4 regions of the Erwinia sp. 2186 genome follow, and region 1 is predicted to be linked to each of the others. Evidence: predicted binding sites of a transcription regulator. Region 1 holds the regulator's gene; each other region holds the start of a gene.

Region 1 (4,215 bases):
TTCCAGAAAATCAGTTTACGGATCCCGGCACGCCAGGCGCTTTTCGCCACCTCAAACCAGACTTTACCCAACACCTCATAAGGAAGGGTTAAGGTGCCGGGAAAATTGAGGTGCTCATCGGATTTCCCCACCGGCAGCGCCGGGAGGATCAGTACCGGCAAATCCGCCGGCATTAACTCGACCGCGCGCGCAATAATGCCCGCGTTGATGGCGGCATCCACCCGGACCGGCAGGTGCGGACCATGCTGCTCGACGGCGCCAATCGGCAGCACCGCGATCACTTTATCCATGTCCAGCTCACTGAATTCTCGGGTGGAAAGATCCCACCACCAGCGTGACGACGGCATATTCATCTGGCACCTTCTCCTGCATCATTTTTGTCAGTCTGCGGATATTCGTGGCCGAATTGAAGCAGCAAAAATGCGGCGCAGCGTTGCTTTTTTGGCATCAGAGAGTGGCAAAGATGACACCCGTGCGCGAAACATGGTACCAATGCGTGATCGATGTGACTTTACTCAGGGAGGTATGCGCATGTCAGCCAAACATCCGGTTATTGCCGTCACCGGCTCCAGCGGGGCGGGAACCACCACCACCAGCCTGGCCTTCAGAAAAATTTTCCAGCAGCTGAATCTGCATGCCGCCGAAGTCGAAGGCGACAGCTTTCACCGTTATACCCGTCCTGAAATGGATATGGCGATCCGTAAAGCGCGCGATATGGGCCGCCATATCAGCTATTTCGGCCCGGAAGCCAATGACTTCGCCCTGCTCGAACAGACCTTCGCGGAATATGGCCGGTCAGGCAGCGGCAAATCCCGCAAATATCTGCACACCTATGATGAAGCGGTCCCCTGGAATCAGGTTCCGGGAACCTTTACGCCGTGGCAACCCCTGCCGGAACCGACCGACGTGCTGTTTTATGAAGGGCTGCATGGCGGCGTGGTGACGCCGCAGAACAATGTCTCGCAGCAGGTTGATTTGCTGGTTGGCGTGGTACCGATCGTGAACCTGGAGTGGATCCAGAAACTGGTGCGCGATACCAGCGAACGCGGCCACTCACGCGAAGCGGTGATGGATTCGGTGGTGCGATCCATGGAGGATTACATCAACTTTATTACGCCGCAGTTCTCCCGCACGCACATTAACTTCCAGCGTGTGCCGACGGTGGATACCTCTAACCCGTTCGCGGCGCGCGGTATCCCGTCGCTGGATGAAAGCTTTGTGGTGATCCATTTCCAGGCGCTGGAAGATATCGACTTCCCGTATTTGCTGTCGATGCTGCAGGGATCCTTTATCTCGCACATTAATACGCTGGTGGTGCCGGGCGGCAAGATGGGGCTGGCGATGGAGCTGATTATGGGGCCGCTGGTGAAGCGTCTGATCCAGGGTAAGAAAATAGAGTAAGCCCCGCGGGCACGGGGCTTAGGGCTTTGATGGGATGACTTACGCCGGTAACTCAATCACTTCATAGCTGTGGGTGATTTCCACGCCCTTGCCCAGCATCAGTGCCACCGAGCAATATTTCTCCGCGGAGAGATCGACGGCACGCGACACCGCTTTATCGCCTAAGGCCACGCCGGTGACGATAAAGTGCAGATTGATGTGGGTGAACAGGCGCGGGGCCTCTTCACGGCGTTCGGAGCTGAGCTTCACTTCGCAATCCTTTACGTCGTGGCGGCCCTTCTGCAGAATGGAAACCACGTCGATTGCGCTGCATCCGCCCGCGGCCATCAACACCATCTCCATCGGGCTCGGGGCTTTATCGCCCGCATTTCCGTCCATCAGAACCTGATGCCCGGATGAGGATTCTCCCAAAAACGTTAACCCTTCAACCCACTTGACTCGAGCCTGCATAACAATTTCCTCTAATTCATTCAGTTATCGCCAGATTACGCTTTAGGCAGAAAAACGGCAATGCGGCAATTTTCGCACTATGCTGAAGCGAGACAACACAAGACACTCGTTGAAAGCTGTGCTACAAACAAAGCTGTAATATTTTCGTCAGTACTCTACAGGCACGACGAAACGAATCGCATAACGAGCCAGGCTTTTAACAGAGGCCCGAATAAATTTCCTGATGGGAAACGCTTGACTATTTCAACGCCTGGCAGGGAACTCTGCCCCTGTATTTAGGCACGATTACAACAGAGGATAACAGCGAATGGTTCTCGGCAAACCGCAAACAGACCCGACACTTGAATGGTTCCTGTCTCATTGCCATATTCATAAGTATCCATCCAAGAGCACGCTGATTCATCAGGGTGAAAAGGCAGAAACCCTCTACTATATCGTCAAAGGTTCAGTAGCGGTGCTTATCAAGGATGAAGAAGGCAAAGAGATGATCCTGTCTTACCTCAATCAGGGCGACTTTATTGGCGAGCTTGGCCTGTTTGAAGAAGGTCAGGAGCGTAGCGCGTGGGTACGCGCGAAGACAGCCTGTGAAGTGGCTGAAATCTCTTACAAAAAATTCCGTCAGCTGATCCAGGTTAACCCTGACATTCTGATGCGCCTGTCTGCACAGATGGCGAATCGCTTGCAGGTCACTTCTGAGAAAGTGGGCAATTTAGCTTTCCTCGATGTGACGGGTCGCATCGCGCAGACCTTGCTGAACCTGGCAAAACAACCGGACGCCATGACGCACCCGGATGGGATGCAGATCAAGATCACCCGCCAGGAAATTGGGCAAATCGTTGGCTGTTCTCGTGAAACAGTGGGACGCATTTTGAAGATGCTGGAAGATCAGAACCTGATCTCGGCACACGGTAAAACTATCGTTGTCTACGGCACTCGCTAATCGGCTCTGATCCACGGCGCAACACCTGGTGTTGCGCCTTTTTATTTGGTGTGGAGTGATGTGGCGTCGACTGATTTATCACCCGGAGATCAACTACGCATTGCGCCAGACGCTGGTGCTCTGTTTACCGGTAGCGATGGGATGGCTACTGGGCGACTTGCAAAAAGGGTTGCTGTTTTCCTTAGTCCCTGCCTGTTGCAACCTCGCTGGCCTTGATACTCCTCATAAGCGCTTTTTCAAACGCCTGATCGTTGGCGGAAGCCTGTTCGCCTTCAGCAGTTTCCTGATCCAGTATCTTGCCGGTCACCACGTTCCCCTGCCCGTGATCCTGTTTTCGATGGCGATGCTGCTGGGCGTCACCGGTGAAATCAGCCCGCTGCATGGCCGCCTGCTGCCCGGCTCGCTGATAGCCGCAATCTTCACCCTTAGCCTGGCAGGACGCATGCCGGTGTGGGAACCGCCGATGCTCTACGTGCTCGGCACCATCTGGTACGGCGTGTTCAACTGGGTCTGGTTCTGGCTGTGGAAAGAGCAGCCGCTGCGGGAAACCTTAAGCCTGCTCTATCGCGAGCTGGCGGGTTACTGCGAAGCGAAATACACCCTGCTGACCAAACTCACCGATCCGGAGAAAGCCCTGCCTCCGCTGCTGGCGCGCCAGCAAAAAGCGGTCGACCTGATCACCACCTGCTATCAGCAGATGCATATGCTGTCAGCCACCAACAACAATCACCACAAGCGGCTGACCCGCGCGTTTCAAATCGCGCTGGATTTGCAGGAGCACATCTCCGTCAGCCTGCATCAGCCGGAAGAAGTACAAAAGCTGGTGGAGCAAAGCCATGCCGAAGCGGTGATCCGCTGGAACGCGCAGACCATCGCTGCCAGGCTGCGTGAACTGGCCGACGATATCCTCTACCACAAGCTGCCCGAGCGCTTCACCATGGATAAGCAGCTTCAGGCGCTGGAGAAGATCTCACGGCAGAATCCGGATAACCCGGTGGGCACCTTCTGCTATTACCACTTCAGCCGCATTGGTCGGGTGCTGCGTACCCAGCGTCCCCTTTATCAGCGCGATTTGATGGCTGACCGGCAGCGCCGACTGCCGCTGCTGCCGGCCATCAGAAGCTATTTGTCGCTGAAATCGGCCGCCTTGCGCACCGCCGCCCGCTTCGCGGTGATGCTCACCTTTGCCAGTTCGCTGGCGCTGTTCTTTAATCTGCCCAAACCCTACTGGATCCTGATGACGGTCATGTTTGTCAGCCAGAACGGTTACAGCGCAACCCGCGTCCGCATCCAGCACCGTGCGCTGGGCACGCTGGCCGGGCTGGTGATTGCCGCGGTGACCTTGCGCCTGCAGGCACCCGAATCCATCGTGCTGCTGGTGATGTTAGCCATCACCCTTATCAGCTACCTGTTTATCCGTAAAT
Region 2 (4,215 bases), 2.0 Mb from region 1:
CTCGCTATGCTTTACATGGGTGGTCAGTTGCTGATGATCGGCGGCTCACCATTTTATGCCATTATGGCAATCGGACTGCTGATTACCGCAGTTGCGCTGTTCAAGAATAAAAAGATTGCCTTAACCATTTACGCCATCCTGATGTGGATTGTTCTGGCGTGGATGATTTTTGAAGTCGGCTTCGACAAATGGCAGTGGATCCCTCGCGGCGATCTGATCGGCCTGATCGGTGTCTGGCTGGCCTTACCCTGGGTGGTTCGTCCGCTGTCGAAAGCACAGAACCCTGCAAACCCTGCCAAATTCCATCCTTTCCTGGGCACCACCGTTATCATCATGATCGCCATTGTGATTGGCCTGATGTTTTACGATCCGTATCCAAAGGAAGGGAACATCACCAACCAGCGTGCGCCAGCTGAGACCGACGTGGCAGGCAACGACTGGGCCGCTTACGGCGGAACCAACAACGGTGCGCGTTTCTCTAACCTGAAGCAGATCACCACTGACAACGTCAGCAATCTGGAAGTGGCCTGGACCTACCACACCGGCGACCTGCGTGATGCGAAAGATGCGTCAGAGTACACGTTCGAAGCCACGCCGCTGAAGGTGAACAACAGCATCTACTTCTGTACGCCACATAATGAAGTGCATGCACTGAACCCGGAAACGGGTGCGCTGAAGTGGAAATATGAGCCAACCAAAGATCGCTCATATCTGCAGCAGCATCAGACCTGTCGTGGCGTGAGCTACTACGAAGCGCCAGAAGCGGCGGCGACCAATGCCGTGCAGCCTGCCGCCGTGGCTAACTCTCCAGCCGTATGCCGTAAGCGTATCTTCAATGCCGCGAACGATGCCAAACTGCTGGCGCTGGATGCCGATACCGGCAAGCTGTGTGCTGATTTTGGTAACAACGGTGTGGTCGATCTGCGTGCCAACATGGGCGAAATCCGTCCGCATGCGCTGATGCAAACCGCCGCACCGCTGGTTGCCGGTAATCTGGTGATTGTGGGTGGTTCCGTGATGGATAACGGCTTCAACGCCGGCAACCCATCGGGCGTTATTCGCGCCTATGACGTGATCACCGGTCGTCTGGTGTGGAACTTCGATCCGGCTAATCCGGAAAACACCCAGCCGATTGCTGCGGGCCAGACCTATCCGCAGGATACGCCGGTTGCCTGGGCCACGCTGAGTGCTGACATTAAGAATGGCCTGGTGTATGTGCCGTTCGGTAATGCGTCCCCGGATGAACTGGGTATTGAGCGTGATGCCAACAGCAACACCGAGAAATTCCGTGACACGCTGGTGGCACTGGATCTGAAAACGGGCCAGTTCAAATGGCGCTTCCAGTCCTCTAAACACGACCTGTGGGACCGTGATAATCCCTCCCAGCCGTCGCTGGTAGACATCGATTATCAGGGCAAAAAACAGCCGGTGGTTATCCTGCCAACCAAGACCGGTAACCTGTTTGTGCTGAACCGTCTGACCGGCGAAGCGGTATACCCAATCAATCAGGTGGATGTGTCGACCAAAGGGATTGCCGGTGAGAAGTATTCACCGACTCAGCCAGTGTCTGCGCTGAACTTCCTGCCCGATCCAATCAATGAGAAATCCATGTGGGGCCTGACGCCGTTCGATCAGATGGCGTGCCGCATCGACTTCAAATCTCTGCGTTATGATGGCAACCCATGGACACCGGCAACGGAAGGCGGCTCGATCATCTTCCCTGGCAACATTGGCGTCTTCAACTGGGGTTCTGTCACCGTGGATCCGCAGCGTCAGATCCTGATTGCCTCTCCAGTGCGTCTTGCGTACAAGTACAACCTGATCAAACGCACGCCAGAAACGGCCACTCAGCGTCTGTTCACCAAAGACGGCACGCCTTACTGGAACGAGAACTTCGACGGCGATTACGCGATCCATATCCAGCAGCTCTCTTCCAGCCTGGGTATTCCGTGTATCGCGCCACCGTGGGGCCGTATGGTCGGCGTGGATCTGAAAACCGGTAAAACCGAGTGGCTGCGCCGCGTGGGTACCACCAAAAACCTGAAAACCAGCTTCCTGCCGGGTCGTTTCCCAATTGGTTTCCCAATGGGCATGGTTGCACACGGTGGCCCACTGACCACCGCAGGTGATTTGGTGTTCCACGGTGCAACGGCGGATAACTTCTTCCGTGCGTATGACATCAGCACCGGTAAACTGCTGTGGGAAACCGAGCTGCCAGCCGGTGGCCAGGCCACACCGTCAACCTATATGGGCGCGGATAATAAGCAGTACGTGGTGATTGCCGCAGGTGGACATGGTTCACTGGGCACGAAAGAGGGTGATGCGGTTGTCGCATACCGTCTGAAGTAATACACTGAGGGCGGAACGCTAGTTCCGCCCTGATTTACCGCTCCGCCTGATGACTTTTTCCGGTCAACAATTCCCGCCTTATCCAGAATTCATATCTTAAAAATGAGATATTGGTCACACTTTTATTGAATAAAATTCAAATCGACCTACACTATTGCGCTTTCGGACGTCTTTCTTTCATCCAGGAGCTGCACGCTATGTCTGATTTGTTAGCCGTTTCGCGCAAGGTTGCCTGGTCCAGGGTTTTGACTCTGGCAGTTGCCGCCTTCGTGTTCAACACCACCGAATATATCCCTGTTGGTTTGCTCTCTGACATTGGCAGCAGTTTTGGCCTGGCGTCGTCGCAGGCCGGCATAATGATGACCGTCTACGCCTGGATAGTGGCGTTGATGTCGCTGCCGCTGATGCTGGCAACCAGTCAGGTGAATCGCCGCACGCTGCTGATCGTGCTGTTTATCCTGTTCGCCGGCAGCCATTTGCTGTCGTTTTTTGCCTGGAATTTTGACGTGCTGCTGATTAGCCGCGCGGGCGTGGCGCTGGCACATGCCTTGTTCTGGTCGATCACCGCGTCGCTGGCGGTGCGACTGGCACCGGCCGGTAAACGGGCCCAGGCGCTAAGCCTGCTGGCGATGGCCACCGCGTTAGCGTCGGTGCTGGGTTTGCCGTTGGGGCGCGTGATCGGCCAGTTTGCCGGCTGGCGTTATACCTTCCTGATCATCGGTGCCGCCGCGTTGGTACTGTTGTGGATGATTATCCGCGTGATGCCGTCAGTGAAGTCTGAGCAAGGTGGCTCGGTGAAAAACCTGCCGACGCTGCTGCGCCGTCCGGCATTGATGAGCCTGTACGCGGTGACGGTGGCGATTGTCACCGCCCATTTCACCGCCTTTACCTATATCGAATCCTTTGTGGTGCAGGTGGCCGGTTTCACCGAAGGATTTGCCACGCTGCTGCTGTTCCTGATTGGCATCGCCGGTATTGCCGGCAGCGTCATATTCAGCCGGATGGGCGATCAGCGTCCTGCGCAGATGCTGACGGTGTCGATTGGGGTGATTTCGGTCTGCCTGCTGATCCTGCTGGCGGTATCGGTCAGCGAATATGGCACCATTGCGGTCTCGATGCTGTGGGGCATGGCCTTTATGATCGTCGGCATGAGCCTGCAAATGAAGGTGCTGACGCTGGCACCGGATGCCACCGATGTGGCGATGGCGCTGTACTCCGGTATCGTCAATATTGGTATCGGTGCGGGGGCATTGCTGGGGAACAAGGTGAGCATGGATCTGAGCGTGTCATCGGTTGGCTACATTGCCGCCATTCCGGCCATCGCCGCGCTGATAGGGTCGGTGGCGATGTTCCGCAAATGGCCATCACGAACCGTCGAGACCGGCCAGCAGATGGGCGCGAAGTCGGAAGCCTGATACTCAGCCGCTGAAGAATAAAAACCACTCCTGACTGGAGTGGTTTTTTTATGCGCGAAGCCTTATACCTTCACCACCTTAAGCAAATGATCGGCCAGCCGCAGGCTTAACGCCGCGCCGGTCAGCGTCGGGTTCATGCAGGAGGCCGATGGCATCACGCTGGTACCGGCGATAAACAGGTTAGAGTGGTCGTGGGTCTGGCAGTTGCTGTCGACCACCGAGGTTTTGGCATCGTTGCCCATAATGGTGGTGCCCATAATGTGCTGGCGATCCTGATAGCCGGTATCGATTTTTGACACGTCGGCATTCAGCAGACGGGCAAAATTATCGAAATCTTTCAACCCTTCGGCTTTGCCGGCATGCCAGTAATCGGTGACGCTGTAGTAAATCTCCGGCAGCGGCAGGCCAATTGCATCCTTTTTGGTTTTGCTGGGCACAATGCGGTTTTCGG
Region 3 (4,215 bases), 2.5 Mb from region 1:
TTCGAGCATTGATAGCGAAGGGACGGGTTCGCCCGTCCCTCTTTTTTCCCGGCCAATTATTCCAAATTCGTTAACCTGTTTTATCACTTCCGTAACAATCTAAGGGTCCGCCTCCAGCCTTCCCCGGCGATTGCCTCTGTTCTCAGCCCTTCTGTACCGCCCTTTAGTCCTTATTGTCCTCTCTCGCAACTCTTTTTATCATTCCCGCCAGCCAGCTCTTTTGGCCGCTATTTATTAATGATATTTTGCCTGAATGATTCCACCAGGAATAATCCTAAGATGACGCTGGACGTCTATACCCTGTTTGTTTGCGAGCTCTATGTGCTGTTTTTTCTCAGCATCATCATGGTGTTTGCATGGAAAGGCTCACAATATAATCGCGTATTGGGCTTTCAGTGCCTGGCGCTGGTGATCACCATCATTGCGGTGTTCCTGAGCAGTTTGCGCAGTAACGGCAGTCTTTTTCTGCCGGTCGGCGTGGGTAATCTGCTGGTGATGCTGGCCTACAGTCTGCTGGTGATGTCGTTTCGGGCGTTTCGCGGCGCGCGCAGCGGCTGGTTATGGCTGACCGGGCCATTGGTGTGGCTGGCGTTGTGTCAGTGGTCGACGTTTTACCACTCGATGCCGATGCGCATTCTGGCCGTCTGTCTGCTGTGTGTGATTTACACCGGCTGGATGATTATTGAGTTGCACCGTTCGCGGGCCACCTTGCCGGTGACCTACTGGCCGGCCCAGCTGTTGTTGTGGATCCATCTGGTGTTCCATCTGACGCGCGCGGTGGTGGATGGCGGCATTCCCAGCCCGTTTCATGGCGCGATTGGCGGTTCGACCTTTTCGGTTTACGTCATTCTGGAGTCGATCATGATGGTGATCGGGCTGACCTTTACCATGTTGGCGATGGTCAATGAGCGCACGCAGATCAAGTATAAGAACGCCTCGTTGCTCGATCCCCTGACCGGCGTCTGGAACCGTCGCGCGTTGTTTGAGCAGGGCGAAGCGTTGGCTCGCCGGTGCGATAAAACGGCGCAGCCGCTGACAATTATGCTGTTCGATTTGGACCATTTTAAGAGCATCAATGACCGCTTTGGTCACAATCAGGGCGATCTGGTGCTGATTGATTTTTGCCGACAGGTGCAGCAATCACTGCCGGCGCAGAGTCATTTTGCGCGATTAGGCGGCGAAGAGTTTGCGGCGATTCTGGTGGCCAGCGAGCGCGATGCCTTGCGGATTGCCGAGAAGATCCGTCAGACGGTCGAGCATTCCCATCCGGAAGGGGTGAATTACACGGTGAGTATCGGTGTCGCCACCGCGCAGGGTGCCTACCATCAGATACCAACGTTAATGGTCGCCGCTGATGAAGCTTTGTATCAGGCAAAGGCATTGGGGCGAAATCGGGTGACGCGTTTTGTGGCAACCGAGGCGAATGCGCTGTCAGGCGTGGCGGGATAAGGGATGAAAACGCCTCTGAACAGAGGCGTTTTTAACGGGATTAATGGTGGCTATGCCCATCGGTGCTGCGACGGCAGCGTTTATCGTAGTGACGCACCCAGTAGTAGCGGTCCGCGACTTTTTCACGTCCGCTGATGCGCGCGCCGACCAGCCAGAGCAATGCGCCGATAAAGATGCTGAAGATTGCGCCGTGAACCATAAACTGGGGCAATTGCAGTTGCGGCAGCTGATTAAGCACGGAGTAACCGACTCCAGCAACCATCACCACCAGCCCAAACACCATTAATGAATTACCGGTCAAATTGGCATGTTTACGTTTCATCATTCCCCTCCAGTTTCCAGATAAGGGCGTTGTCCTGTGCCCGGATGTCATAAGTTTATGCAATAGATGTTTAAGTTGGTGCGGGACAGATCACATTTGTTGCTAAAAGTTTGACAATTCTTTACGCACAAGCGACTGATTTCTTATAGAAAATGCATTATAACGCCAGTGAACTATTGCGGAGTGTGTCACGTTTTGGTGGGGGATTTTGCGTTTTCAGCCGGGCAAAGTACACTAGACCCCTTCTTCACCGCACTCTTCAGGAAAACAGACAAGTGAGCAGCATTAAACTGATTGTGGGCCTTGCCAATCCCGGCGCAGAGTACGCCGCCACCCGCCATAATGCCGGTGCCTGGTACGTCGATTTATTGGCACAGCGTCACAATCAAGCGTTAAAAGAAGAGAGTAAGTTTTACGGTTACACCGCGCGTTTGAATATTGGCGGCGAAGATGTCCGTTTACTGGTTCCGACGACCTTTATGAATTTAAGCGGTAAAGCGGTGGCCGCGATGGCGACCTTTTACCGGATTACGCCGGAAGAGATTCTGGTAGCGCATGATGAGTTGGATTTGCCGCCGGGCGTGGCGAAGTTCAAGCAGGGTGGCGGTCACGGCGGTCACAATGGCTTGAAGGATATCATCAGCAAGCTGGGCAACAATCTAAACTTCCACCGTTTACGGATTGGCATTGGTCATCCGGGCGATCGCAACAAGGTGGTGGGATTTGTGTTAGGCAAGCCGCAATCAGCCGAGCAGTCGTTGATTGATAATGCCATTGATGAAGCCGCGCGCTGTACTGAGGTGTGGTTGAAGGAAGATCGCTTAAAGGCGATGAACCGGTTGCACAGTTATAAGGCTGAGTAATTTCTTCGGTTGAAGGTCAAAACCGGGTCGGCGGCTCGGTGATCTTAAGGTCAAAACCGGGTTTGGTGGCTCGGTGATTTTAAGGTCAAAACCGGTGCAGTGGCTCGGCGTTACCACAGGGCGCGTTATCCGGGACGCCGTGAACCCATCCCTGGGGGCTTGGATGCCGCATCCCTGCGGCATACACCCGGCTAACGCGCCCTGTGGCACCACCCTGTAGCAATTGAGATAGTTACCCGTTCGGTGAACACACAGGTCAAAGGCTGAGATCGTTACCCGCTCGGTGAACATACAGGTTAAACGAAAGATTACTGGTCGGCTTTGCCCAATTCTTTCAGCGCCACCATCGGTAAGAAGTAGCCCTGAACGCCCCAGATTTTGCTTTCGGCCAGTTTCCCCAGTTGAATTTCACTCTGAACCCCTTCGACAATCACCCGGTTGGTGTACTGGCGGATATTGGCGATCAGGATGCTGAACCAGGGTTTGGTGACGTTATCGAGAAAGAACTGCCGATCCAACTTCACCGCTTCGAACATTTTCGACTGCAGCGCATTCAGGTTCGCGTCCCCTGCCCCTAAATCATCCAGCCACAGGATGTTGAGCTGTTCGATCAGCGTGCGCAGCAGCGGATTGTTCGGACCATCGTGCAGGTTCGGGAAATCCTCTGACAGTTTCAGACGGATAAAGGGCAAATGGCTGAGGATCTGCTGGATAAACGCCGACTGGCTGACCACTTTGGCCAGTTGGAAGTTGATTGTCAGGCAGCACAGCAAGCCGTGTTGTTGGAAATAGTCAGCGTAATGCTCAATGGTGAGCAATTGATTAAGCAAAAGGGTTTCCGGATCGAGCTGATCGACCAGCGGAGTACCCGAATCAATGTCCATTTCGCCCGGCGTCAGATCCAGTGCGATCAGTTCACCGTTCAGCGTGTGGATAGGAACACAGTTGTAATTATGTATCATGCCTTCATGCCAATGTTCAGGCGTCCTGCCAATGCTAAAAATCGTCGTACAGATAAAACATAGATGCTTATTCTGTAAAACAGCGAATCAATACGACGATTTTTAACGTTATCGGCAGGTCCAGCGGCAGCTTTACTGTTTAGTCACCTCTGGCAACAATTTTTATCGTTCTCAACCTTTCCTGATGGTCAGGATTTTTTGACCGTATTGGAATTTTTAAGATTGCCGGTTGGCCCGGCAATCCCTTCATGACTCAGGCATCATTACTGGTAACTTTATAATCCGGATCGTCCAGTTCATGGCTGCAGAATGGCCCGGCCTGGCGCAACAGGCTGATGCAATCTTCGCTCAGATGGCGCAGACGCAGGCTCTTGCCGGCTTCAAGGTAGCGCGCGGTCAGCTTGTCGATCGCCTCGACGCCGCTGGAATCCATCACCCGGGTGCGGGCGAAATCGATCACCACACTGTCGGCATCCTGTTGCGGATTAAACAGTTCCTGGAAACTGGCGGTGGAACCAAAGAACAGCGGCCCTTCCAGACGGTAGGTTTTCTCACCCTCTTTTTCCGACTGCGCGATAATGGTGATGCGCGCATGCTGCCAGGCAAAGACCAGCGCCGA
Region 4 (4,215 bases), 1.2 Mb from region 1:
GTTTCCGTAGCGGCGTGGATCACCGCCAGCGGACGCTGGTTGTCTGCACGGTCACCCAGTTGCGCCATCTCACTGAATCCAACGCTGTAATCGAGCGGATCGCTGGCCTGACGACGACCGCCGCCCATCGACACCACCACCATGCCGAGCGCACGGGTATCCATCGCGCTGACGATGCCCGGTTTGTCGGCATACACCGCCTTGCTGAGCATCGGCGCCGGTAAATATTTATCCATCTGCTCGATAAAGTCTGTCGGGCCTTTTTGCGCCGCGACCATGCGCGCAAAGATTTCTGCTGCCTTGCCGTTATCCAGCACCGCCTGCAGTTTGCCGGTGGCTTCGTCGGTATTGGCCGCAAGCCCACCGGACACCAGCATTTCCGCACTCAAAGCCAGCGTCACTTCCAGCAGGCGTGGATTGCGGTATTCGCCGGTCAGGAAGCGCACGGCTTCACGCACTTCCAGCGCATTACCGGCACTTGACGCCAGCACCTGATTCATATCGGTTAACAGCGCGGTGGTTTTACAGCCCGCGCCGTTCGCCACGCCAACAATCGACTGGGCCAGCAGCTCGGACTGTTCGAAGGTCGGCATAAAGGCCCCGGAGCCGACTTTAACGTCCATCACCAGCGCATCCAGACCTTCCGCCAGTTTTTTGGCGAGGATCGAGGCAGTGATCAGCGGAATCGAATCGACGGTCGCGGTGATGTCGCGGGTGGCGTAGAAACGTTTATCCGCAGGCGCCAGCGAGTTGGTCTGGCCGATAATCGCCACGCCGACGTCTTTGATGATACGACGGAACGTCTCGTCATCAGGGAAGATATCAAAGCCCGGAATGGCTTCCAGCTTGTCCAGCGTCCCGCCCGTGTGGCCGAGGCCACGGCCAGAAATCATCGGCACATAGCCACCGCATGCCGCTACCATCGGGCCGAGCATCAGCGAGGTCACATCGCCCACGCCGCCGGTTGAGTGCTTGTCCACGATCGGGCCGTTAAGATTCAGCGCCTTCCAGTTGAGTACCGAGCCGGAGTCGCGCATCGCCATGGTCAGCGCGACCCGCTCCTGCAGCGTCATATCGTGGAAATAAATGGTCATCGCCAGCGCGGCAATTTGCCCTTCAGACACGGTGTTATCACGCACGCCATTGATAAAGAAGCGGATCTCTTCTTCCGTCAGCGGCTGGCCATCTCTTTTTTTACGGATAATTTCTTGTGGCAGGAACACGTTGCCCCCTGGTGGTTGCGGTAATGAGGGCGAAATGATTTTCGCCCTTGCGGCTTAGGTTGGCGGGGTCGCCAGTCAGACTAGTAAGCGGAGTCGCTCTTGGCTCCAGCATGACCCGCCGTTTCCAGCAGGCTGGCTAACAGGCTGGACGCGCCAAAACGGAAGTGACGGGCATCGGCCCAGTCGCTGCCGAGAATGTCATCGGCCAGCTTCAGGTAAATTGCCGCATCGTCCGCGGTACGCACGCCGCCAGCCGGCTTGAAGCCCACCTGGTGCTTAACGCCTTTGTCAGCAATCACTTGCAGCATGATTTTTGCCACTTCCGGGGTGGCATTGACCGGCACTTTACCGGTGGAGGTTTTGATAAAGTCAGCGCCCGCTTCGATGGCAATTTCAGAGGCTTTACGGATCAGTGCCGCATCCTTCAGCTCGCCGGTTTCGATAATCACCTTCAGCAGCACGTCGGCTTCGGCGCAGGCTTCTTTACAGGCGCTCACGATCTCGTAGCCAATCTCTTCGTTACCGGCCATCAGCGCGCGGTAAGGGAACACCACGTCGACTTCGTCAGCCCCGTAGGCGATCGCCGCGTGGGTTTCTGCCAGAGCAATTTCTTTGTCGTCGTTGCCGTGCGGGAAGTTGGTGACGGTGGCAATGCGGATATCCGGCGTGCCCTGCTCGCGCAGCGTTTTACGGGCAATCGGGATAAAGCGCGGATAGATGCAGATCGCCGCGGTATTGCCCGCCGGGGATTTTGCCTGATGGCACAGCGCGATCACTTTCGCATCGGTGTCGTCATCATTCAGCGTGGTCAGATCCATCAGTTTCAGGGCACGTACGGCCGCTGCGGTTACGTCAGTCATTCTGTTCTCCAGACAAGGTATAAGGCGGCTTCCCGGATGCCGGGCAAGAATTCCTTCCGCCTGAGCCCGCGAAGGGCTGTGATGTTAAAATAATAACGGAAAAGGCTGAGCCACTTCCGTGATGAAATTCACGAACAGGGAATTACTGTTGCAAGCATTGTACATGCAATGTGATTAATATCACATAAATAGCCTGTTAACCTGCCCGATACGGCCATTGTTGCGCAACAGAGCCTGATTTTAGCTGACATCATCAGAAAATGTTATAATTATAACATTCATCGTTCAGTGTAGCAGATGCAGATGACAGTAGACCCGGCAGGCCAAAGGCGCACCGTCTCGCAGGGGACTTTAAGAGTTTAGCCAGTCAGAGCTGAAAAAGAGTGCGGGTGTTCTCAAGAAGGGTTTCGGCTATTTCCTGCGGGGATTCTTCCCGCAGTTCGCACAGGCTTTGCCAGACGTTCTTTACCCGCTCGGGGCGATTGGCCTGACCCTGAAAGCCCTGCAGCGGCATATCCGGCGCGTCGGTTTCCAGCAGCAGCGAGGTCAGCGGCAGCCGTGCGATGGTATTGCGGGTTTTGCTGGCGCGTTCATAGGTAATGGTGCCGCCCACACCGATGGCATAGCCGGCGCGGATAAAGGCCAGCGCCTGCTGTTCGCTGCCGGCGAAGCCGTGCACCACGCCACGGCGAGGAAGATCGAGGCGTCGCAGATGCAGGGCTAACTTATCGTGGGTGCGGCGGGAGTGCAGGATCACCGGCAGATCGTACTGCTTTGCCAGCCGGATTTGCGCATCCAGCACCCGCTCCTGCTTATCAAACTGGGGATTGTCGATAAACAGATCGAGGCCGATCTCGCCGATCGCCACCAGCTTTTTCGGCCGCTGTTTCAGCACCGCTTCCAGCTGGTCCAGATGTGAATCATCATGCTGTGCGATAGCCATCGGATGGGTGCCCAACGCGGCATATAGCGGTGGCCATTGCTCTGCCAGCGCCATTACGCCTGCGAAGCGGTCAGCCGACACGCCGACCACAATGATTTTCTCCACCCCTGCCGCTGCCGCCAGACGCAGGCTCTCTTCTTCGTTGCCAGAAAACGGCGCAAAATCGAAGTGACAATGGGTATCGATAAACGTGGGTGTCATGCCAGCGAACCCTTATCGTAATCGGCATCGTTGCCCGCCAGTGGATCGAGAATCACGCCATCCCGCACCGGTTCGTTGGCCACCGGCGCAGGTGGCACCACCGGTTTGGTACTCAGCAGCGTCTCATTCTCCTGCAACCATTGCCCCACAGTGGCGAGGAAATAGCGGCCGCAGCGGCGTCCCAGATGATAATCCTGATTCAGCGAGGCCACGCGACTGCCCAGCGCCATGCTGGCGAGCGCATGCGGCGGGAAGATCTCAATAATCCGCAGATTACCCGGCGGATTGTCAATAAAGTCCTGCGTCTCGCGGTAGCTGTCTTCATGCAGATGCATGATATTGACCAACGGCTGCAGCGCACTGTCGCTCAGCCAGCGCTCAATGCGCTTTAGCCACTGTGGCGTATAGGTCATCTGCGAAGGAACGGTGCGGATCACCACGATAGTATCGGCCCCGCGACGCGCCGCTTCACGCACCGGAATGGCATCGCTGATCCCACCATCGAGATAGCTGATGCCGTCCATATCCACGCCGGGACGATACAGACCCGGAATGGCGCTGGAGGCCTTGATGATATTCATCCAGTTGGCGGCGGTCGGAGCAAAATAGCCCGGCGAGTAATCGTCGCTGCGGCAGGCGCACATATAGAATTCGCGGCCTGCGGAGAACATCTTCTCACCGGCTTCTATCGCCAGCGGGAATTCCTGAGAGGTGACATCCACCAGCCAGTCGAGATCGATCAGGTGCCCGCCGCGCACAAAGCGCAACGGATCGAAAAACAGTTTACTGGTGGTGTAACGGGTGATCACTCTGCGGGCATAGCCCGGCTGGCCGCAGACATAGGCAGAGAGATTCTGCGCCCCGGCAGAGGTGCCCAGCATCAAATCAAAGGGGTTGAATTTTGCCCGCTGGAATTCATCCAGCACGCCGGCAGTAAAGATCCCGCGCTGCCCGCCGCCTTCGCAGACCAGGGCCAGTTTGCCCGGAC

Evidence for each region. Region 1 encodes CRP, which controls carbon source genes, mostly activating them, when cyclic AMP is high. Its sites were predicted from a motif close to ATGTGANNNNNNTCACAT; they were not measured.
Region 2: a site for CRP is predicted at 2,452-2,469, ahead of ACXKZG_RS11250 (sugar transporter). Genes of this name have one in related genera too.
Region 3: a site for CRP is predicted at 1,850-1,867, ahead of pth (aminoacyl-tRNA hydrolase). Genes of this name have one in related genera too.
Region 4: a site for CRP is predicted at 2,252-2,269, ahead of deoC (deoxyribose-phosphate aldolase). Genes of this name have one in related genera too.

Annotation. Positions count from the first base shown of each region.
Region 1 is NZ_CM173824.1:424,587-428,801, reverse strand. Features, by position in the region: gene ACXKZG_RS01915 (creatininase family protein) at 1-353, opposite strand, end outside; gene ACXKZG_RS01910 (phosphoribulokinase) at 532-1,401, shown strand; gene ACXKZG_RS01905 (OsmC family protein) at 1,441-1,851, opposite strand; gene crp (cAMP-activated global transcriptional regulator CRP) at 2,159-2,791, shown strand; gene ACXKZG_RS01895 (YccS/YhfK family putative transporter) at 2,850-4,215, shown strand, end outside.
Region 2 is NZ_CM173824.1:2,423,185-2,427,399, forward strand. Features, by position in the region: gene ACXKZG_RS11245 (membrane-bound PQQ-dependent dehydrogenase, glucose/quinate/shikimate family) at 1-2,349, shown strand, start outside; gene ACXKZG_RS11250 (sugar transporter) at 2,547-3,764, shown strand; gene ACXKZG_RS11255 (GMC family oxidoreductase) at 3,827-4,215, opposite strand, start outside.
Region 3 is NZ_CM173824.1:2,875,745-2,879,959, forward strand. Features, by position in the region: gene prs (ribose-phosphate diphosphokinase) at 1-12, shown strand, start outside; gene ACXKZG_RS13275 (GGDEF domain-containing protein) at 280-1,449, shown strand; gene ychH (stress-induced protein YchH) at 1,490-1,771, opposite strand; gene pth (aminoacyl-tRNA hydrolase) at 2,047-2,634, shown strand; gene ACXKZG_RS13290 (EAL domain-containing protein) at 2,943-3,596, opposite strand; gene ACXKZG_RS13295 (SulP family inorganic anion transporter) at 3,850-4,215, opposite strand, start outside.
Region 4 is NZ_CM173824.1:4,123,920-4,128,134, forward strand. Features, by position in the region: gene deoA (thymidine phosphorylase) at 1-1,223, opposite strand, end outside; gene deoC (deoxyribose-phosphate aldolase) at 1,304-2,083, opposite strand; gene ACXKZG_RS19250 (TatD family hydrolase) at 2,451-3,227, opposite strand; gene ACXKZG_RS19255 (patatin-like phospholipase family protein) at 3,224-4,215, opposite strand, start outside.